One region of the Aromatoleum evansii genome, then DNA from elsewhere that is predicted to be linked to it. Evidence: predicted binding sites of a transcription regulator. Region 1 holds the regulator's gene; each other region holds the start of a gene.
What was found. The regulator HrcA, encoded in region 1, represses chaperone genes, less so after heat shock. The targets are predictions, from matches to a motif close to TNTTAGCACTCNNNGNCNNNGAGTGCTAANA.
Positions count from the first base shown of each region.

Region 1 (5,451 bases):
CGCGTCTGGCCGTCGAAATGGATGCGGGCGTCGTGCGGGGAGAGCAGCTCGATCGCGATCCGGCAGCTGTCCGGGAGGGTGATCGGCCGGGCGGTAAGGGCGTGCGGACACAGCGGCACGAGGGCGATGCCGCCGACCGTGGGATGCAGGATCGGGCCGTTGGCCGACAAGGCATAGGCGGTGGACCCGGTCGGCGTGGTGATGATCATGCCGTCCGAACGCTGCGTGTAGACATACTCGCCGTCGATCGACAGATCGAACTCGATCATGCGGCCGAAATCGCCCTTGTTCACGACGACGTCGTTGAACGCGAGCGTGTGGAAAACGCGCTGCCCGCCGCGAACGACTTCGGCGTCTAGCATGGTGCGCGCCTCTTCGACAAAACGTCCGTCGAGGATCTCGGCAAGCTTGTTCAAGGCTTCCTTGCGCGGGATATCCGTGAGAAAGCCCAGCCTGCCCTGGTTGATGCCGACGAGTGGCACCGCATGTTCGGACAACCGGCGGGCGGTATTCAGCATCGTGCCGTCGCCCCCGAGGACGACGGCAAGATCGGCCTGGGCGCCGATCTCGTCATAGGTCACGGTGGCGAACTCGCCGACGAGCCCGATGGAACTTGCGGTACCTTGCTCGATCCATACAGCCAGCCCCCTTTCGCGCAGGAAACTGGCTATCGAGAGGACCGCGCCAGCGACATCCGGGCTCTGGTATTTGCCGATCAGGGCAATGGTATTGAAGCTCTGGCTCATGCCGCGGATTAAACCACAATCGCCGAGAACCTTGGCAGAGGCGCCGGCACTTCCATAGAATCGGGGAAATTACTTCTTACCGTCATGAAACCGCTCGACCCGCGCTCCCAGATCCTGCTCAAGACCCTCATCGAACGCTACATCGTGGAAGGGCAGCCGGTGGGCTCGCGTTCGCTTTCGCGCTACTCGGGTCTCGAGCTGTCGCCCGCGACGGTACGCAACGTGATGAGCGACCTCGAGGAAATGGGCTTCATCGCGAGCCCCCACACTTCGGCCGGGCGCATTCCGACGGCACTCGGCTACCGCTTCTTTGTTGACTCGCTGCTGACCGTGCAACCCCTGGAACAGGCGCAGCTGCGCGAACTGAAGGGGCAGCTGCAGCCCGACCAGCCCCAACGCCTGATCAGTTCCGCATCGCACCTGCTGTCGGAGCTGACGCAGTTCGCCGGGGTCGTCGTTTCGCCGCGGCGCGACCTGATCAAGATCCGCCAGATCGAGTTCATCAGCCTGTCGGAAAACCGCATCCTGCTGATCATCGTCACGACGGCAGGGGACGTGCAGAACCGCATCATCCATACCCGGCGCTCGTACTCGCCATCGGAACTGGTGGAAGCAGCCAACTATCTCACCGAACACTGCGCCGGACTGGGATTCGACGACATTCGCACCCGCATCCGGGCCGAGCTGAAGCAGCTGCGCAGCGACATGAGCGAGCTGATGAACGCGGCGGTCGAAACCGGCAGCGCGGCAGTCCAGGACGACAGCTCCCGCTACGTGCTGTCGGGAGAAACCAATCTGCTCGACATCGAGGACCTGTCGTCGAACATGGCGCGGCTGCGCGAGCTGTTCAAGCTGTTCGAGCAGAAGACGGGACTCATCCAGCTCCTCGACCTGTCCAATCGCGCCCAGGGGGTGCAGATCTTCATCGGTGACGAATCGGGACTGTCGCAGCTCGACGGCTGCAGCGTCGTGACCGCCGGCTACGAGGTCAACGGTCGCATCGTCGGATCCGTCGGCGTGATCGGACCGACGCGCATGGCTTATGATCGCGTGATACCCATCGTCGACATCACGGCCCGCCTGCTCTCGAACGCGCTGTCGAACGCGAACTGAGCGGCGCGCAACAATCACACAAGGATCAGCATGGCCCGTTACTGGCCCGAACCCGCCTGGACGCATGGCACACCTGCACGCACCGGCGTCTTGCTCGTCAATCTTGGCTCACCGGCGGCCCCTACGGCCGCAGCCGTTCGCCCGTACCTGAAGCAATTCCTGTCCGACCCGCGCGTGGTCGAGATCCCGGCGCCGGTGTGGTGGCCCATCCTCAACGGCATCATCCTGAACACCCGCCCGCGCAAGTCGGCCGCGAAATACGCGACGATCTGGATGGATGAAGGCTCGCCGCTGAAGGTGCACACGGAACGTCAGACGAAGCTGCTTGCGGGCTACCTCGGCCACCGCGGCATCACCGGGCTGCAGGTCGAGTGGGCGATGCGCTACGGTTCGCCATCCGTGCCCGAGGTGCTCAACCGCATGAAGGCAGACGGCTGCAACCGCATCCTGATCGTGCCGATGTATCCGCAATATGCGGCGAGCACGACCGCGAGCGTGCTCGACGAAGTCGCGGATTGCCTTGGGCACTGGCGCAACCAGCCCGAGATTCGCTACGTGCGCAATTTCCACGACCATCCTGGCTATATCGCGGCACTCGCCCAGAGCGTGCGCGACCACTGGATGAAGAACGGCGAGGGCGACAAGCTGGTGATGAGTTTCCACGGCATCCCGCGGCGATCGCTCGACCTCGGCGATCCCTATCACTGCGAATGCCGTGTGACAGCACGCCTTCTCGCCAGAGAACTCGGACTGGCGGACGACCGCTGGCAGCTGACCTTCCAGTCGCGCTTCGGCAAGGCCGAATGGCTGAAACCCTACACCCAGCCAACGCTCGAATCCCTGGCGCGCCAGGGCACGGCACGGGTGGACGTTATGTGCCCGGGTTTTCCGGCAGACTGCCTGGAAACCCTCGAGGAAATCGCAATGGAATGCCGCCATGCGTTCCTGTCTTGCGGCGGCAAGGAATTCCACTACATACCCTGCCTGAACGAACGTGACGACTGGATCACCGCACTGCGTGACATTGTGCAGGACAACCTTGGCAACTGGTTGTCCCGTCCATCGGTCGAGCCGCAGGAACTCGCCGCCAGTGCCCAGCGCGCGCGTGTTGCCGGCGCCAAGTGCTGATGAATCCGCAGTGATGCTCATGCCAGAGCTCATTGGCGAGTCGCAGGTCGAGCGCCTGGCGGCCGTACAGGAGACCATGCGCGAACACTGCCTGAAAATTTTCCGGACGACCTGAAGTTCTTCAGAAATCTGCCGTTAAAACCTGCACTTAAGCAGCCCGCAGGGGACCGCGATGAAGATTGCATCGGCAGACGTACAGCTCCAGGCTTCGCACCTCTCCTTCCATCGTCGCAAAATCTCCGAGCGACTCGAGATGTGGGTCGGTGAGCGCCCGGCCGACGGGAGGAACCCCGGCATCGGCGCCCTTGCAGTCGCGGGTGCGCGCCCTGAAGTGGAGATCTCGGCCGACGCCCTCGCCGCCCGCGAAGCCGAGGCTGCCACGGACGATTCGGGCGAAGAGGCTCTCGACCCGCGATTCCGCTTTCTCAAGCATCTCATCGAGGCGCTTACGGGACGTGCGATCAACACCCTACACCCCGGCGACCTCCGCCTCGACGAGGCGGCTGAGGTAAACATCGGTCAAGCACCCGCCGCAGGCCGCGGCGCGAACGCCACGCAACGCGCCGGATTCGGCGTCGAGTATGAATACCACTCACTATCCGAGGAATACGAATACACGAACTTCAAAGCGGAAGGCGTGATCAGGACCGCCGACGGGCGCGAAATCCGCTTCGATCTGGAACTCGAGATGGAGCGCAGCTACGTCGAGGCCTCCAACGTCCAGGTGCGCCTTGGCGACGCACGCGTAAAAGACCCCCTGGTGCTTGATTTTGCCGGCACGTCGGCCCAGCTTTCGGACATGCGCTTCTCCTTCGACCTCGACACCGACGGTCAGGCCGAAAACGTACCAATGCTTGGCGGCGGCCGCGGCTACCTTGCCATCGATCGCAACCAGAACGGACGCATCGACGACGGCCGCGAGCTCTTCGGCCCGACCACCGGGGACGGATTCGCCGAACTGGCAAGCCTCGACACCGACGGCAACGGCTGGATCGATGAAGCGGACGCAAGTTTCGGCGACCTGCGCGTCTGGCTGCCGGCAGCCGACGGCACTGGCAGCGTCATGACGGCAGCGGAAGCCGGGGTCGGCGCCCTCTACCTCGGACGGGTCGCCACACCGTTCGCGCTGCGCGGCGCGGCGAACGACACGCTGGGCGAGATGCGCTCGACCAGCCTATATCTGCGCGAGGACGGCACAACCGGCACGCTCAGCCAGATCGACCTGAGCGTTTAGGGCGACCTGAACCCGCGCCTCAGTCCTCGACCAGTTGCAGGTCGAGCCCGGAGGCCGTGAACTTGCTGGCCACAGCCGGCTCACCGTCCGCCGAGAGTGCGTGCAGCGCTTCGCCGAGGCGCCGGACGGCAATCGTCGCCAGCATGACCCGGAACAGTTCGCGCAATTCGTCCGTCGCAAGCGCCAGCGCGGAAGGATTGACCTCGAGATAGGTGGTCTGACTCACCGAGGTCACCGTCGTCATGTGCCTGTGGCGGACGCTGTCGAGCCATGCGATCTCGCCGAACACCTCGCCCGCACCGAGCAGGCTCACACGGCGCCCATCGACAGACACTTCGATCTCGCCATCGACGACGACGCCGAAGCGCTGGTCCGCGTCCCCTTCGCGAATCAGGGTCGTCCCGCAGTCGACGACACGCCACGCCGACAGGCGCAACACTTCCCACAGCTCGATATCGTCGAACTCGGTGAAGAACGCCAGCTTGCGCAGCAGCGAAAACCGACTGGTGTCGGGCGGCACGTAGGTGTCGTCCACCAGCTGGTAGCGCACCGCCGACAGCTCCTTCGCGAACTCGGCACCATTCTTGTAGCGCGAATACAGATCCTTTTCGAGCGCCTTGCGGATCACCGCATCCATCTGCTCGGGCAGTTCGGGATTGAGCTGCGAGACGCGCGGCGGATCCGCATTGATGATCTTGTAGATCAGCTGGGCCGGGTTGCTCGCCCGGAACGGCAGGCGCCCGGTGAGCAGGTTGAACAGCACGACCCCGAGCGAATAAAGATCCGTCTTCTGGTTGAGCTGATAGCCCTTGATCTGCTCCGGGCTCATGTAGGCGGGCGAACCGACCCCCATGATGAAGGTCGAGTCCGACTCCACCTTCTTGCTGATGTTCAACGCGAGGCCGAAGTCGGTGATCTTCACGTTGTCCTGATCGTCGACGAGGATGTTCGCGGGTTTGATGTCGCGATGGACGATACCCTGGCGATAGGCGTAATCGAGCGCCATGCAGCACTTGAAGACGATCCCGATCGCCCGGTGGACCGGCAGCATGCGCTCGAAGCTGCAATAGCGCTCGAGCGATTCGCCCGGGAAATACTCCATCACCACATAGGCCTGCTCGGCCTCGATCACGACGTCGTGCACGTGGATGATGTGCGGATGATCGAGGCGCGTCGAGACGGCCTTTTCCGCCTTGAGCAACTTCAGCAGGCGCCGGTTCCATTTCGACT
Region 1 is NZ_CP141259.1:1,329,285-1,334,735, reverse strand. Features, by position in the region: gene U5817_RS06105 (NAD kinase) at 1-746, opposite strand, end outside; gene hrcA (heat-inducible transcriptional repressor HrcA) at 831-1,859, shown strand; gene hemH (ferrochelatase) at 1,890-2,987, shown strand; gene U5817_RS06090 (hypothetical protein) at 3,319-4,221, shown strand; gene U5817_RS06085 (serine/threonine-protein kinase) at 4,241-5,451, opposite strand, start outside.

Region 2 (5,451 bases), 360 kb from region 1:
CGCCGCCGGGGACGATGCCTTCTTCAACGGCCGCACGGGTGGCGTGCAGCGCGTCTTCGACGCGGGCCTTCTTTTCCTTCATTTCGACTTCGGTGGCAGCACCGACCTTGATCACCGCGACACCGCCGGCGAGCTTGGCGACGCGCTCCTGCAGCTTCTCGCGGTCGTAGTCGGAGGTGGCTTCCTCGATCTGCACGCGGATCTGCTTGACGCGGGCCTCGATGCGGTCGGCCTGGCCGGCGCCGTCGATGAGGATGGTGTTTTCCTTGCCGATCTCGATGCGCTTGGCCTGGCCGAGGTCGTTCAGGGTGGCCTTCTCGAGGGTCAGGCCGACTTCCTCGGCGATGACCTGGCCGCCGGTCAGGACGGCGATGTCTTCCAGCATGGCCTTGCGACGGTCGCCGAAGCCCGGGGCCTTGACGGCGCAGGTCTTGAGGATGCCGCGGATATTGTTCACGACCAGGGTCGCCAGCGCTTCGCCTTCGACGTCTTCGGCGATGATCAGCAGCGGACGGCCGGCCTTGGCGACCTGCTCGAGCACCGGCAGGAGGTCACGAATGTTCGAGATCTTCTTGTCGAACAGCAGAACGAACGGGTTCTCGAGGATCGCGACCTGCTTGTCCGGGTTGTTGATGAAGTACGGCGACAGGTAGCCGCGGTCGAACTGCATGCCCTCGACGACGTCGAGTTCGTTCTGCAGCGACTTGCCGTCCTCGACGGTGATGACGCCTTCCTTGCCGACCTTGTCCATCGCACGGGCGATGATGTCGCCGATGTCCTGGTCCGAGTTCGCGGAGATCGAGCCGACCTGGGCGATTTCCTTGTTGGTCGAGCAGGGCTTCGACAGCTTCTTCAGCTCTTCGATCGTGGCGATTACGGCCTTGTCGATGCCGCGCTTGAGGTCCATCGGGTTCATGCCGGCGGCAACGTACTTCATGCCTTCGCGGACGATCGACTGGGCCAGCACGGTCGCGGTGGTGGTGCCGTCACCGGCGATGTCCGAGGTCTTGGAAGCGACTTCCTTGACCATCTGCGCGCCCATGTTGGCGAACTTGTCCTTCAGTTCGATTTCCTTGGCGACCGAGACGCCGTCCTTGGTCACCGTCGGGGCGCCGAACGAGCGCTCGAGCACGACGTTGCGGCCCTTCGGGCCCAGGGTCACCTTGACCGCGTCGGCCAGGATGTTGACGCCTTCGACCATGCGGGCACGGGCGGAATCACCGAACTTGACTTCTTTAGCTGCCATTGTTGATTGCTCCTAGGATTCGTTTGACGAGGCGGAACGGGAGGCTCAGGCCTCGACCACGCCCATGATGTCTTCTTCGCGCATGACGAGCAGCTCGTCGCCTTCGACCTTGACGGTCTGGCCGGCGTACTTGCCGAACAGGACCTTGTCGCCGACCTTGACGGCCATCGGGCGGACCTTGCCGTCGTCGAGGATCTTGCCGTTGCCCACGGCCAGCACTTCGCCCTGGTCGGGCTTCTCGCCGGCCGAGTCGGGGATCACGATGCCGCTGGCGGTCTTGCGTTCGGCTTCGAGGCGCTTGACGATCACGCGATCATGCAAGGGACGGATTTTCATTGACTCACTCCTTGTTATCACATCGAGCACGGGCAGGGCCCGTCTGGAAAATTCGCAGTGGCCGCGGGCGCTGCCCGGGCCGTTAGCACTCACTGCCAACGAGTGCTAATAATAGGGACGCACTTTTGGGATTTCAAGTGCGGGATGGACATTTCCTTCGCGCGCCTGTCAGGCTGACGGAACACCACCCTGCATGCCGTGAGCGGCGGAAAAAAGCGCGATGGTTGAAGGGCTGGCGGATTCAGCCCGGAGTGGCGCGGCCATTAACATCAGTGGCATTATAATTTGCATACATTTACTTGCTTTGCCCACTCCAGCATCGGGGTTAGCCCCACAGGGCCATGACAGAGACCGTCCAGATCACCCCAAGCGTGCTCCTAGTCGACGACGAGCCAAGCATCTTGTCGTCGCTGCGGCGGCTATTGCGCCCCGCCGGCTACAAGATCCACACGGCGGAGGGCGGCAGGGCCGGCCTGGAGATCCTGGAGCGCGAACACGTCGACCTGGTGGTGTCCGACATGCGCATGCCGGAGATGGACGGCGCGACCTTCCTGGAGCAGGTGCGCACGCGCTGGCCCGACGTGATCCGCCTGCTGCTGACCGGCTACGCGGACATGGGCTCGACCATCGACGCGATCAACCGGGGCGAGATTTATCGCTACATCGCCAAACCCTGGGACGACAGCGAACTGGCGCTGACGGTCAGGGATGCGCTCGAACGGCGCCGGCTGCAAGCGGAAAACGCGCGCCTGCTGGCACTTACCCAGCAGCAGAACGAGGCCCTGCGCGAGCTCAACGCCGGACTCGAGGACAAGGTGCGCGAGCGCACCGACGCGCTGGAGCAGGCCAATGGCTCGCTCAAGCAGGCCAACGAGCGTCTGAAGCAGAATTTCCTCGTCTCCATCAAGACCTTCTCGGGCCTGATCGAATTGCGCGGCGGCGGCGTCGCTGGCCATGCCCGCCGGGTTGCAGACCTCGCGCGCCGGCTGGCAGCTCGACTCGAAGTGGATGCCAAGGGCCAGCAGGACATTTTCGTTGCCGGCCTGCTGCACGATATCGGGAAGATCGGTTTTTCCGATGCGGTGCTCGCCAAACCGGTGCCGCGATTGACCAGCGAGGAGCTCGCGCATTACCGCAAGCACGCGATCGCCGGCGAATCGGCGCTGATGCCGCTCAACGAGCTCAAGGACGCTGCGCACCTGATCCGCTCGCACCACGAACGCTTCGACGGGCAGGGCTTTCCCGATGGGCTGCAGGGCCTGACCATTCCCTTCGGGGCGCGCATCCTGAGTGTCGTGAACGATTACGATGGCTTGCAGAACGGGACGCTGTCCGACAAGCGCATGACGCGCGACGAGGCGCTGGCGATGATCGTGCGGGCGCGAGGCAAACGTTACGACCCGCAGGTCGTCGATGCCTTCGTCGAGATGCAGGGCGGCGTCACACCCGAGCCGCCGTCGCGCGACCTGCCGGTGGCGGCGGCCGACCTGCGGCCGGGCATGGTCCTCGCTCGCGATCTGGTCGGCAGAGACGGTGCCCTGCTCCTCGCGGCCGATTACTTGCTCGACGAATCCCTGACGCGCCAGATCCAGAATTACGCTCGACGCGAAGGCATCACACTGACCTTGTACGTGCGCAACGACAAATGACACGCAGCACCGGCGCCCGGCGTGCCGGTGTTTCGCCTGGGAGGTCCCATGAGCCGCATCCTGATCGTCGATGACGAGGAGTCGATCCTGAAATCGCTGAGGCGACTGCTGTCGCTGACGCCCTGCGTGGCGGGAGGAAAGGTCTATCCGCTGCAGATCGACGTCTTCAGCAACCCGGCCGACGCTCTCGACAAGTCGTGCCACACCGCCTACGACCTGGTGCTGTCCGACTATCGCATGCCCGGGATGGACGGCGTGCAGTTCCTCAAGGCCTTCCGCGAGATCCAGCCGGATGCCGCGCGCCTGATCCTTTCGGGCTACGCCGACCTGAACGGCCTGATCGGCGCCATCAACGAGGCCGGCATCAGCCGCTTCCTGTCCAAACCCTGGAACGACTATGAGCTGGTCGCCGCGATCGGCCAGGCGCTGGCGGTTCGCGAGCTGACGCTCGAAAACCAACGCCTGGCGGATCAGGTGCGCGTCACGGCGGGCGCCATGTCTGCGGAAGAGCTAGAGCGCAAGCGCCTCGAAGCCGAGGAGCCGGGCATCACCAAGGTGATCTGGAGCGAGGACGGTTCGGTGCTGCTCGACGAGTCGCTGCTCGACGATCCGGACGCGGGGCGGCATTGAGATGCCGGAGCTGGAGCGTGACGCCGGCCGGCTGACGTTCAAGCTGGTGTATTACGGCCCCGCGCAGGGCGGCAAGACCACCAACCTGATGCAGTTGCACGATCTGGTGGGCGCCGAGATGAAGGGCGAGCTGATGACCCTCGAGACGCAGCACGACCGCACGCTGTTCTTCGACCTGCTGCCGCTGGGCTTTCGTGCGCCGTCAGGGCTGACGATCCGCTTCCGGTTGTTTACGGTGCCCGGCCAGGTCGCTCATGACGGTACCCGCAAAGCGGTGCTGTCGCGCGCCGACGGCGTGGTCTTCGTCGCCGATTCGCAGCGCACGGAGGCGACGAACAACGGCGAATCCTTCCAGAATCTGGTCGAGAACCTCGGCCGCGTCGGCCTCGACCTGGAGCACCTTCCGATCGTCGTCCAGTTCAACAAGCGCGACCTGCCCTCCATCCTCAGCGAGGACGAGGTGCGCGAACGCTATGAAGGGGCGCCGTGGCCGCTGGTGTTCGCCAGCGCGATCAGCGGCAGCGGCGTCGTGCAGACCTTCCGCGTCCTGTTGCAGGGGGTGTGGCGGCAGTTTGCGTCCGAGCTCGAACTCGACACGGTTCACGGGCTCGACGAGGCGGCCTTCCTCAGGGCCGCACTGGGAGAGGCGCAATGAGCGGCGAGGCCGGTTTCGATCGGGAGTTCGTGCTCGGCGAACTGATCGCTGCCCGCGATGCCGATGAACTGTGCGCCCAGTTGACGCCCGTGCTGGGGGCCCCGGTGGCGCTGCTCGACGCCACCGGAGCGCCGTTCGGCACCGCCGCCGAACCGCCCGGCGCGATCCGCGCGCCCCTGGTGCTGGAACTCGAACCGCTCGCTTATCTCGCCTGCGCCTGCGATGCCGCCGCGCTCAAGGCGGCGGCCCGTGTCGTACGCTGGGGGCTGCTGTCACGCGCACGCTTCCGCATGGTGTCGGATCTGCACCTCGAGGCGGTGCGTGCGGACTACGCCAAGCTACAGCAGCAGAACGAGGCGCTCAGGGCCTCCGAAGCGAAATACCGGGAGCTCGCCGAGGCGCTCGACGCGAAGGTGAAGGAACAGGTCCGGATCATCGACGAGCGCCAGCGCCAGCTCTACCAGGCGGAGCGCCTCGCGTCGATCGGACAGCTCGCGGCGGGCGTTGCGCACGAAATCAACAATCCCCTCGGTTTCGTCACCAGCAACCTCTCTTCGGCCGAACGCTACCTCGCACAGTTGGAAGCCTTGCGCGAATACGTCCCGGCAGAGCGCTGGAAGACGGCCGACATGGACTTCGTGCTGGAGGACTTTGCCGAACTGATCTCGGACTCTCAGCAGGGGGTCGCCCGCATCGCGCGCATCGTTCGCGACCTCAAGGGCTTTTCCAGCGTGGACAAGCCCGACGTGCAGCTCGCGAATCTGAACGAGCACCTCGAGTCGCTGTTTGCGGTGATCGCCGGCCAGAAACCCGCGGGCGTCACCCTCGAGAGCGAGCTGGGGCCGCTTCCGCCCCTGACCTGCCTGCCCGGCCATCTCAACCAGGCCTTCCTCAACATCCTGCAGAACGCGCTGCAGGCAGTCGATCAGCACGGC
Region 2 is NZ_CP141259.1:966,119-971,569, reverse strand. Features, by position in the region: gene groL (chaperonin GroEL) at 1-1,246, opposite strand, end outside; gene groES (co-chaperone GroES) at 1,292-1,582, opposite strand; gene U5817_RS04330 (HD domain-containing phosphohydrolase) at 1,924-3,231, shown strand; gene U5817_RS04325 (response regulator) at 3,280-3,861, shown strand; gene U5817_RS04320 (GTP-binding protein) at 3,863-4,516, shown strand; gene U5817_RS04315 (sensor histidine kinase) at 4,513-5,451, shown strand, end outside.
Region 2: groES (co-chaperone GroES) is a predicted target of HrcA. The motif match lies at 1,663-1,693, and genes of this name have one in related genera.

Region 3 (5,451 bases), 2.3 Mb from region 1:
CGCCGTGCTTGCGGGCGCCGCGCTGCTCGCGCTCGGCGGCGCCCTGCTGCGGCGCGCGGGGACGCGCCGTTTCGGCGCCGTCCTGCTGCTCGCGCTTGCCCTGCAACTCGCCCTTGGCATCGCCAACGTCCTGCTCGGCCTGCCGCTGTCGCTCGCCGTCGCCCACAACGCCGGAGCGGCGGTGCTGGTCATCGTGATGGTCTGGATCAATCATGGCCTGCGCGGGGCCCGTCTTCCCGCAACGGTCGCGCAGAGGAGGGTAGGCCATGCGGGCCGCGAAAACTCTTACGCCTGAAGCGCACGTTGCGTCTGCCCGTCTGCACGCCTTCTACGTGCTGACGAAACCGCGCGTGAATTCCCTGATCGTCTTCTGCGCGATCATCGGCATGTTCCTCGCCGTCCCGGACGGACTGCCTGCGCCCGCCATCGTCCTCGCGGCCACCGTCGGCATCGCCTGCGTCGCCGGCGCCGCTGCCGCGATGAACTGCCTCATCGAAGCCCATATCGACGCGCGCATGAGCCGCACCCGCGGGCGCCCGCTACCGCGCGGCGAACTCGGCCCGCGCGAAACGCTCGCCTTCGCCGGCGCCCTGGGCGGCAGCGGCCTCGTGATCCTGCACCAGCTCGTCAATCCGCTGACGATGTGGCTCACGCTCGCAACCTTCGTCGGCTACGCGGTCGTCTACACCATCTTCCTCAAGCCGCGCACGCCGCAGAATATCGTCATCGGCGGCGCCTCCGGCGCCATGCCCCCGGTGCTCGGCTGGGCCGCCGTCACCGGCGAGGTCAGCGCCGACGCGCTGCTCCTCTTCCTCATCATCTTCGCGTGGACCCCGCCGCACTTCTGGTCCCTCGCGCTCTACCGCAGCGCCGACTACGCGCGCGCCGGACTGCCCATGCTGCCGGTCACCCATGGCTCCGAGTTCACGCGCCTGTCGGTGCTGCTGTATACATGCATCCTCTTCGGTGTCACGCTGCTGCCGTTTGCGACCCGCATGAGCGGCGTCGCCTACCTCGCCGCCGCGATCCTGCTCGGCGGCTGCTTCCTCGGCCGCACATGGCGCCTGTACACGGACTACAGCGACACCCGCGCGCGCCGCACCTTCCGCTTCTCCATCCTCTATCTGTTCTTGCTCTTCGCGGCTTTGCTGGCGGATCATTACCTGCGTTACTGATCCCCACCATGTCCCGGTCCCAGGAAAGATGCTCCGCACCCTGATTGTCGCCGCAACACTCGCCGTCGCAACGCTCGCCGCCTGTTCCAACCCGTCCGCCACCACCGCGTTCCGCGCCACCGACATCACCGGTGCCGACTACGGCAAGGGGTTGGCGCTCTCCGATCACACCGGGGCCCTGCGCACGCTGGCCGATTTTCGCGGCAAGGTCGTCACCCTGTTCTTCGGCTACACGCAATGCCCGGACGTGTGCCCGACGAATCTCGCCACCATGGCCGAGGTCATGCGCCAGCTCGGGCCCGACGCCGAGCGCGTGCAGGTCCTGTTCGTCACGGTCGATCCCGAGCGCGACACCCTGCAACTGCTTGCCCAGTACATCCCGGTGTTCGATCCCCGCTTCCTCGCGCTGCGCGGCGATGCCGCGCAAACCACGGCGGTCGCCAAGGAGTTCAAGGTCTTCTACCAGAAGAGCGGCGACACTTCGGGTAGCAACTACACCGTCGATCACTCCACGGGAACCTATGTCTTCGATCCGGCCGGGCGCGTCCGTCTCTACGTGAAGCACGGTGAAACCGCCGACAACATCGCGGCGGATATCCGCAGCTTGCTTGCAGGGAAATAGGGCCTGCGGGGTAGCGCTGCCGGAGCGCAAGAAAGCTGCCCGAGTGCGGAACGGGCACTCTGTGGGAGCGGGACGACGAGCTCAGTGAGCGGGAGGAGAGGCGGTGTGGGAGCGGCTTCAGCCGCGAATCAGCGCCAATTCGCGGCTGAAGCCGCTCCCACCGGATCGCGGCGCAGCCCTCAGGCCGTGAGCAGCCCGCGCATCTTCTGCATCGCCTTCGCCTCGATCTGGCGGATGCGCTCGGCCGAAACCCCGTACTCCGCCGCAAGTTCGTGCAGGGTCGCGCTGTCGCCTTCCGACAACCAGCGTCGCTGCACGATGGTCCGGCTGCGCTCATCCAGGCTCGCGAGCGCTTCGTGCAGTCCGACGTCGTGCAGGTGCGCGAGTTCGGCCCGCTCCAGCACCTCCGAAGGCTCGGCGTGCGGGTCCGGCAGATAGGCGATCGGCGCAAAACGATCGTCATCGTCGTCGCTATCTCCTTCGAGCGGGATGTCACGCCCGGTCAGGCGCGTCTCCATCTCGACGACTTCCTCCGGCTTCACGCCCAGCTGCGTCGCCACTGCCTGGATTTCATCGCCGCTCAGCGTCGTTGAATCCTGCTTCAGGCTGCGCAGGTTGAAGAACAGCTTGCGCTGCGCCTTCGTCGTTGCGATCTTCACCAGCCGCCAGTTCTTCAGCACGTACTCGTGGATCTCGGCCTTGATCCAGTGGATCGCGAACGACACCAGCCGCACGCCGCGCGCGGGGTCGAAACGCTTCACCGCTTTCATCAGGCCGATATTGCCCTCCTGGATCAGGTCCGCGTGAGGCAGTCCATATCCCAGGTAGCCGCGCGCGATCGCCACGACCAGCCGCAGGTGCGACATCACCAGCCGCCGCGCCGCCTCCACGTCACCCTCGTCGCGCAGGCGCGTCGCCAATTCCACTTCCTCGCCTTCCGAAAGCATCGGAATGCGATTCACCGACTGGATGTACTGATCGATGCTGCCGACGGCAGACGGGACGGGGAAGGACAGGGCTTGGGTCATCTACGGAATTCCTCCATGCGCGTGATCTTAGCACTCAGCGAGTCAGAGTGCTAATGAAGGAAAAGAGTTCCCTTTGCACCGCGACCAACTATGCCGTCCACGTGAAAACTCCACGGCTATCTACCCGCGTCGGATTGTCTCGCGACGGAAAGTGGCGCCAGACAGGGCCTTTCGGCGGGTATTGATGCAAGTCGGGCAAGTACAGGTGGCTGCACGACCCGGCGCCTGTTGCACCCATGCAACAACTTTTATCCATTTGCCGTGTTCGGGGCGAACGATTCTTGCACCGCTGGCGGCGCGTTGAGCACAATCGTGGCAACTTCTCGCTTGAGAGGTAAGTCGGGCCGGGGTTGCGACCGCGGCTTCAGCTTCAATTAGAGGAGAAATACATGCAAAAGAAACTGATCGCCCTGGCCATCGCCGGCCTGGCGTCCGCTCCGGTTTTCGCGCAGACCAACGTCACCGTTTACGGCGTCGTTGATGCGACCGTCGAGTCGGTGAAGGCAAGCGGCGGCGATGTTCTGACCGAAATCGATCGTCGCACCCGCGTCACTTCGAACAGCTCGCTGATCGGCTTCCGTGGCACCGAAGACCTGGGCAACGGCCTGAAGGCCCTGTTCCAGGTCGAGAGCGGTTTCGCTGCTGACGGCACCGGCACCAGCAGCCTGGCCACCCGCGACACCTTCGTCGGTCTGACCGGCGGCTTCGGTACCCTGCAACTCGGCAAGCTGACCACCATCATGCGTGCCGCCGGCGCCAAGGTTGACTTCAACCCGGCCGCTACCGGCATCGGCTTCCAGGGCGCTGCCTACGGCACGATCGGCGGTATCAAGACCGGTATCGACGAGCGCATCAACAACGCCGTCGCCTACACGACCCCGGACTTCTCCGGCTTCAAGGCTCAACTGGCTTACTCGGCGGGCGAGAGCCGTGTGTCGCCGGACGTCAATGGCGGCGAAGGCATCAACTCGCAGTCGTACCAGCTGGCTGGCGCCTACGAGAACGGCCCGCTGTACGTTTCGGCCGGCTACGCTGTTGCGCAGGATCCCCAGGTGGTCGCTTCGGTTCTGGGTGGTTCGGCTTTCGGCATCAGCGACAAGCTGAAGGATGCCCGTATCGCCGCCAAGTACACCTTCCCGAGCAACACCAGCATCTCGGCGCTGTATGACCGCGCGACGTACGAGGCGTCGAGCGCTCTGGGTGACACCGATGTCAAGCGTAACGGCTGGATGGTCGGCGCTGAGCAGAAGTTCGGCGGCAACCAGGCTGTGTACCTGCAGTACGCTCGTTCGCAGGAACTGGACGGCGACGCATGCGACTTCGACGCCTGCGACAACACCGAGTTCTCGCAATGGACCCTCGGCTACACCTACAGCCTGAGCAAGCGCACGATGGTCAAGGCTTACTACACCCGCCTGAACAACGACAGCGCTTCGGCTGCTGACTTCTACCTGAGCGGCGTGAATGGCAGCTCCGGCCTGCTGAAGGCTGACGGTCAGGACGCTTCCGGCTTCGGCGTCGGCCTGCGTCACACCTTCTAATTCCGAGCCTCTCGGAATTGGTCAAAACGGGCGCTTCGGCGCCCGTTTTTTCGTTTGCGCTTCCCGTTTTCATGTGGGTGCGCGCGTTGCTGCGGTGCGGTGGTTTCCTTCGTTTTGGCGTATCCAAGGTCCGCTGCGTTCTTGCTGTTGCAACGATGCGACAGTTGTGTGACCGATCGATGCGCTTTCTCTTCCCTCGCTTGTTCGGCCTCCTATAATCCCCCGGTGCCTCCGCAGTGGCAGCGGACCCCTACCCGGGCTCCGGATCGGCCCTGTTGCGGAAAGCCGACAATCAATCCATTACAAGTGGGGAGTCGAATCAATGTTGAACGTCAAGACGCTGGCCATCGCGCTGGCTGCCATCGGTGTCGCAGGCGCCGCCCAAGCGCAATCCAACGTGACCATCTACGGCCGCGTGAATACCTCGCTGGAGCAGACCAAGGTCCAGGGCGAGAGTAGTGTTACTCAAATGGTCAATAACTCGTCGCGTATCGGCTTCCGCGGCAACGAGGATCTGGGCAATGGCCTGTCGGCGCTGTTCCAGGTCGAGAGCGGTTTCCGTTCTGACTCCGGCGGTGGCAGCCTGGCCAGCCGTGACACCTTTGTCGGCCTGAAGAGCAACCTGGGTACCGTCAAGCTGGGTTACATCACCAGCCCGCTGTATTACGCGACGCACGACTACCTGGGCATGCACAACCACGACACCGGCAACTCGTCGGATCCGTTCCTGTGGTATCAGGCGTTTGACCCGGACAACTTCTTCGTCCGCAACTCGGTCAGCTACGCCAGCCCGACCTTCGGCGGCGGCTTCACGTTCGAAGCGCAGTACTCGGCGCTGAACGAACAAGCGACCGACACTGCAACGCGCAACGACCGCCCGACGCATTACTCGGCTACGCTGAGCTACGACAATGGCCCGCTGCACGTCGGTTTCGGCTACGCGCAGACGAACCGCTTCTACAACTTCGACGACGGCAAGAGCAAGGACAGCATGCTGGTGCTGGCCGGCGTGTATGACTTCAAGGCGGTCGTGGTCGGCGCGCTCGCCGAGCGCAGCAAGTCGGAGAACGGCGGTCTTCAGGATC
Region 3 is NZ_CP141259.1:4,400,207-4,405,657, reverse strand. Features, by position in the region: gene U5817_RS20625 (COX15/CtaA family protein) at 1-295, shown strand, start outside; gene cyoE (heme o synthase) at 267-1,175, shown strand; gene U5817_RS20615 (SCO family protein) at 1,204-1,797, shown strand; gene rpoH (RNA polymerase sigma factor RpoH) at 1,977-2,825, opposite strand; gene U5817_RS20605 (porin) at 3,215-4,366, shown strand; gene U5817_RS20600 (porin) at 4,689-5,451, shown strand, end outside.
Region 3: rpoH (RNA polymerase sigma factor RpoH) is a predicted target of HrcA. The motif match lies at 2,851-2,881, and genes of this name have one in related genera.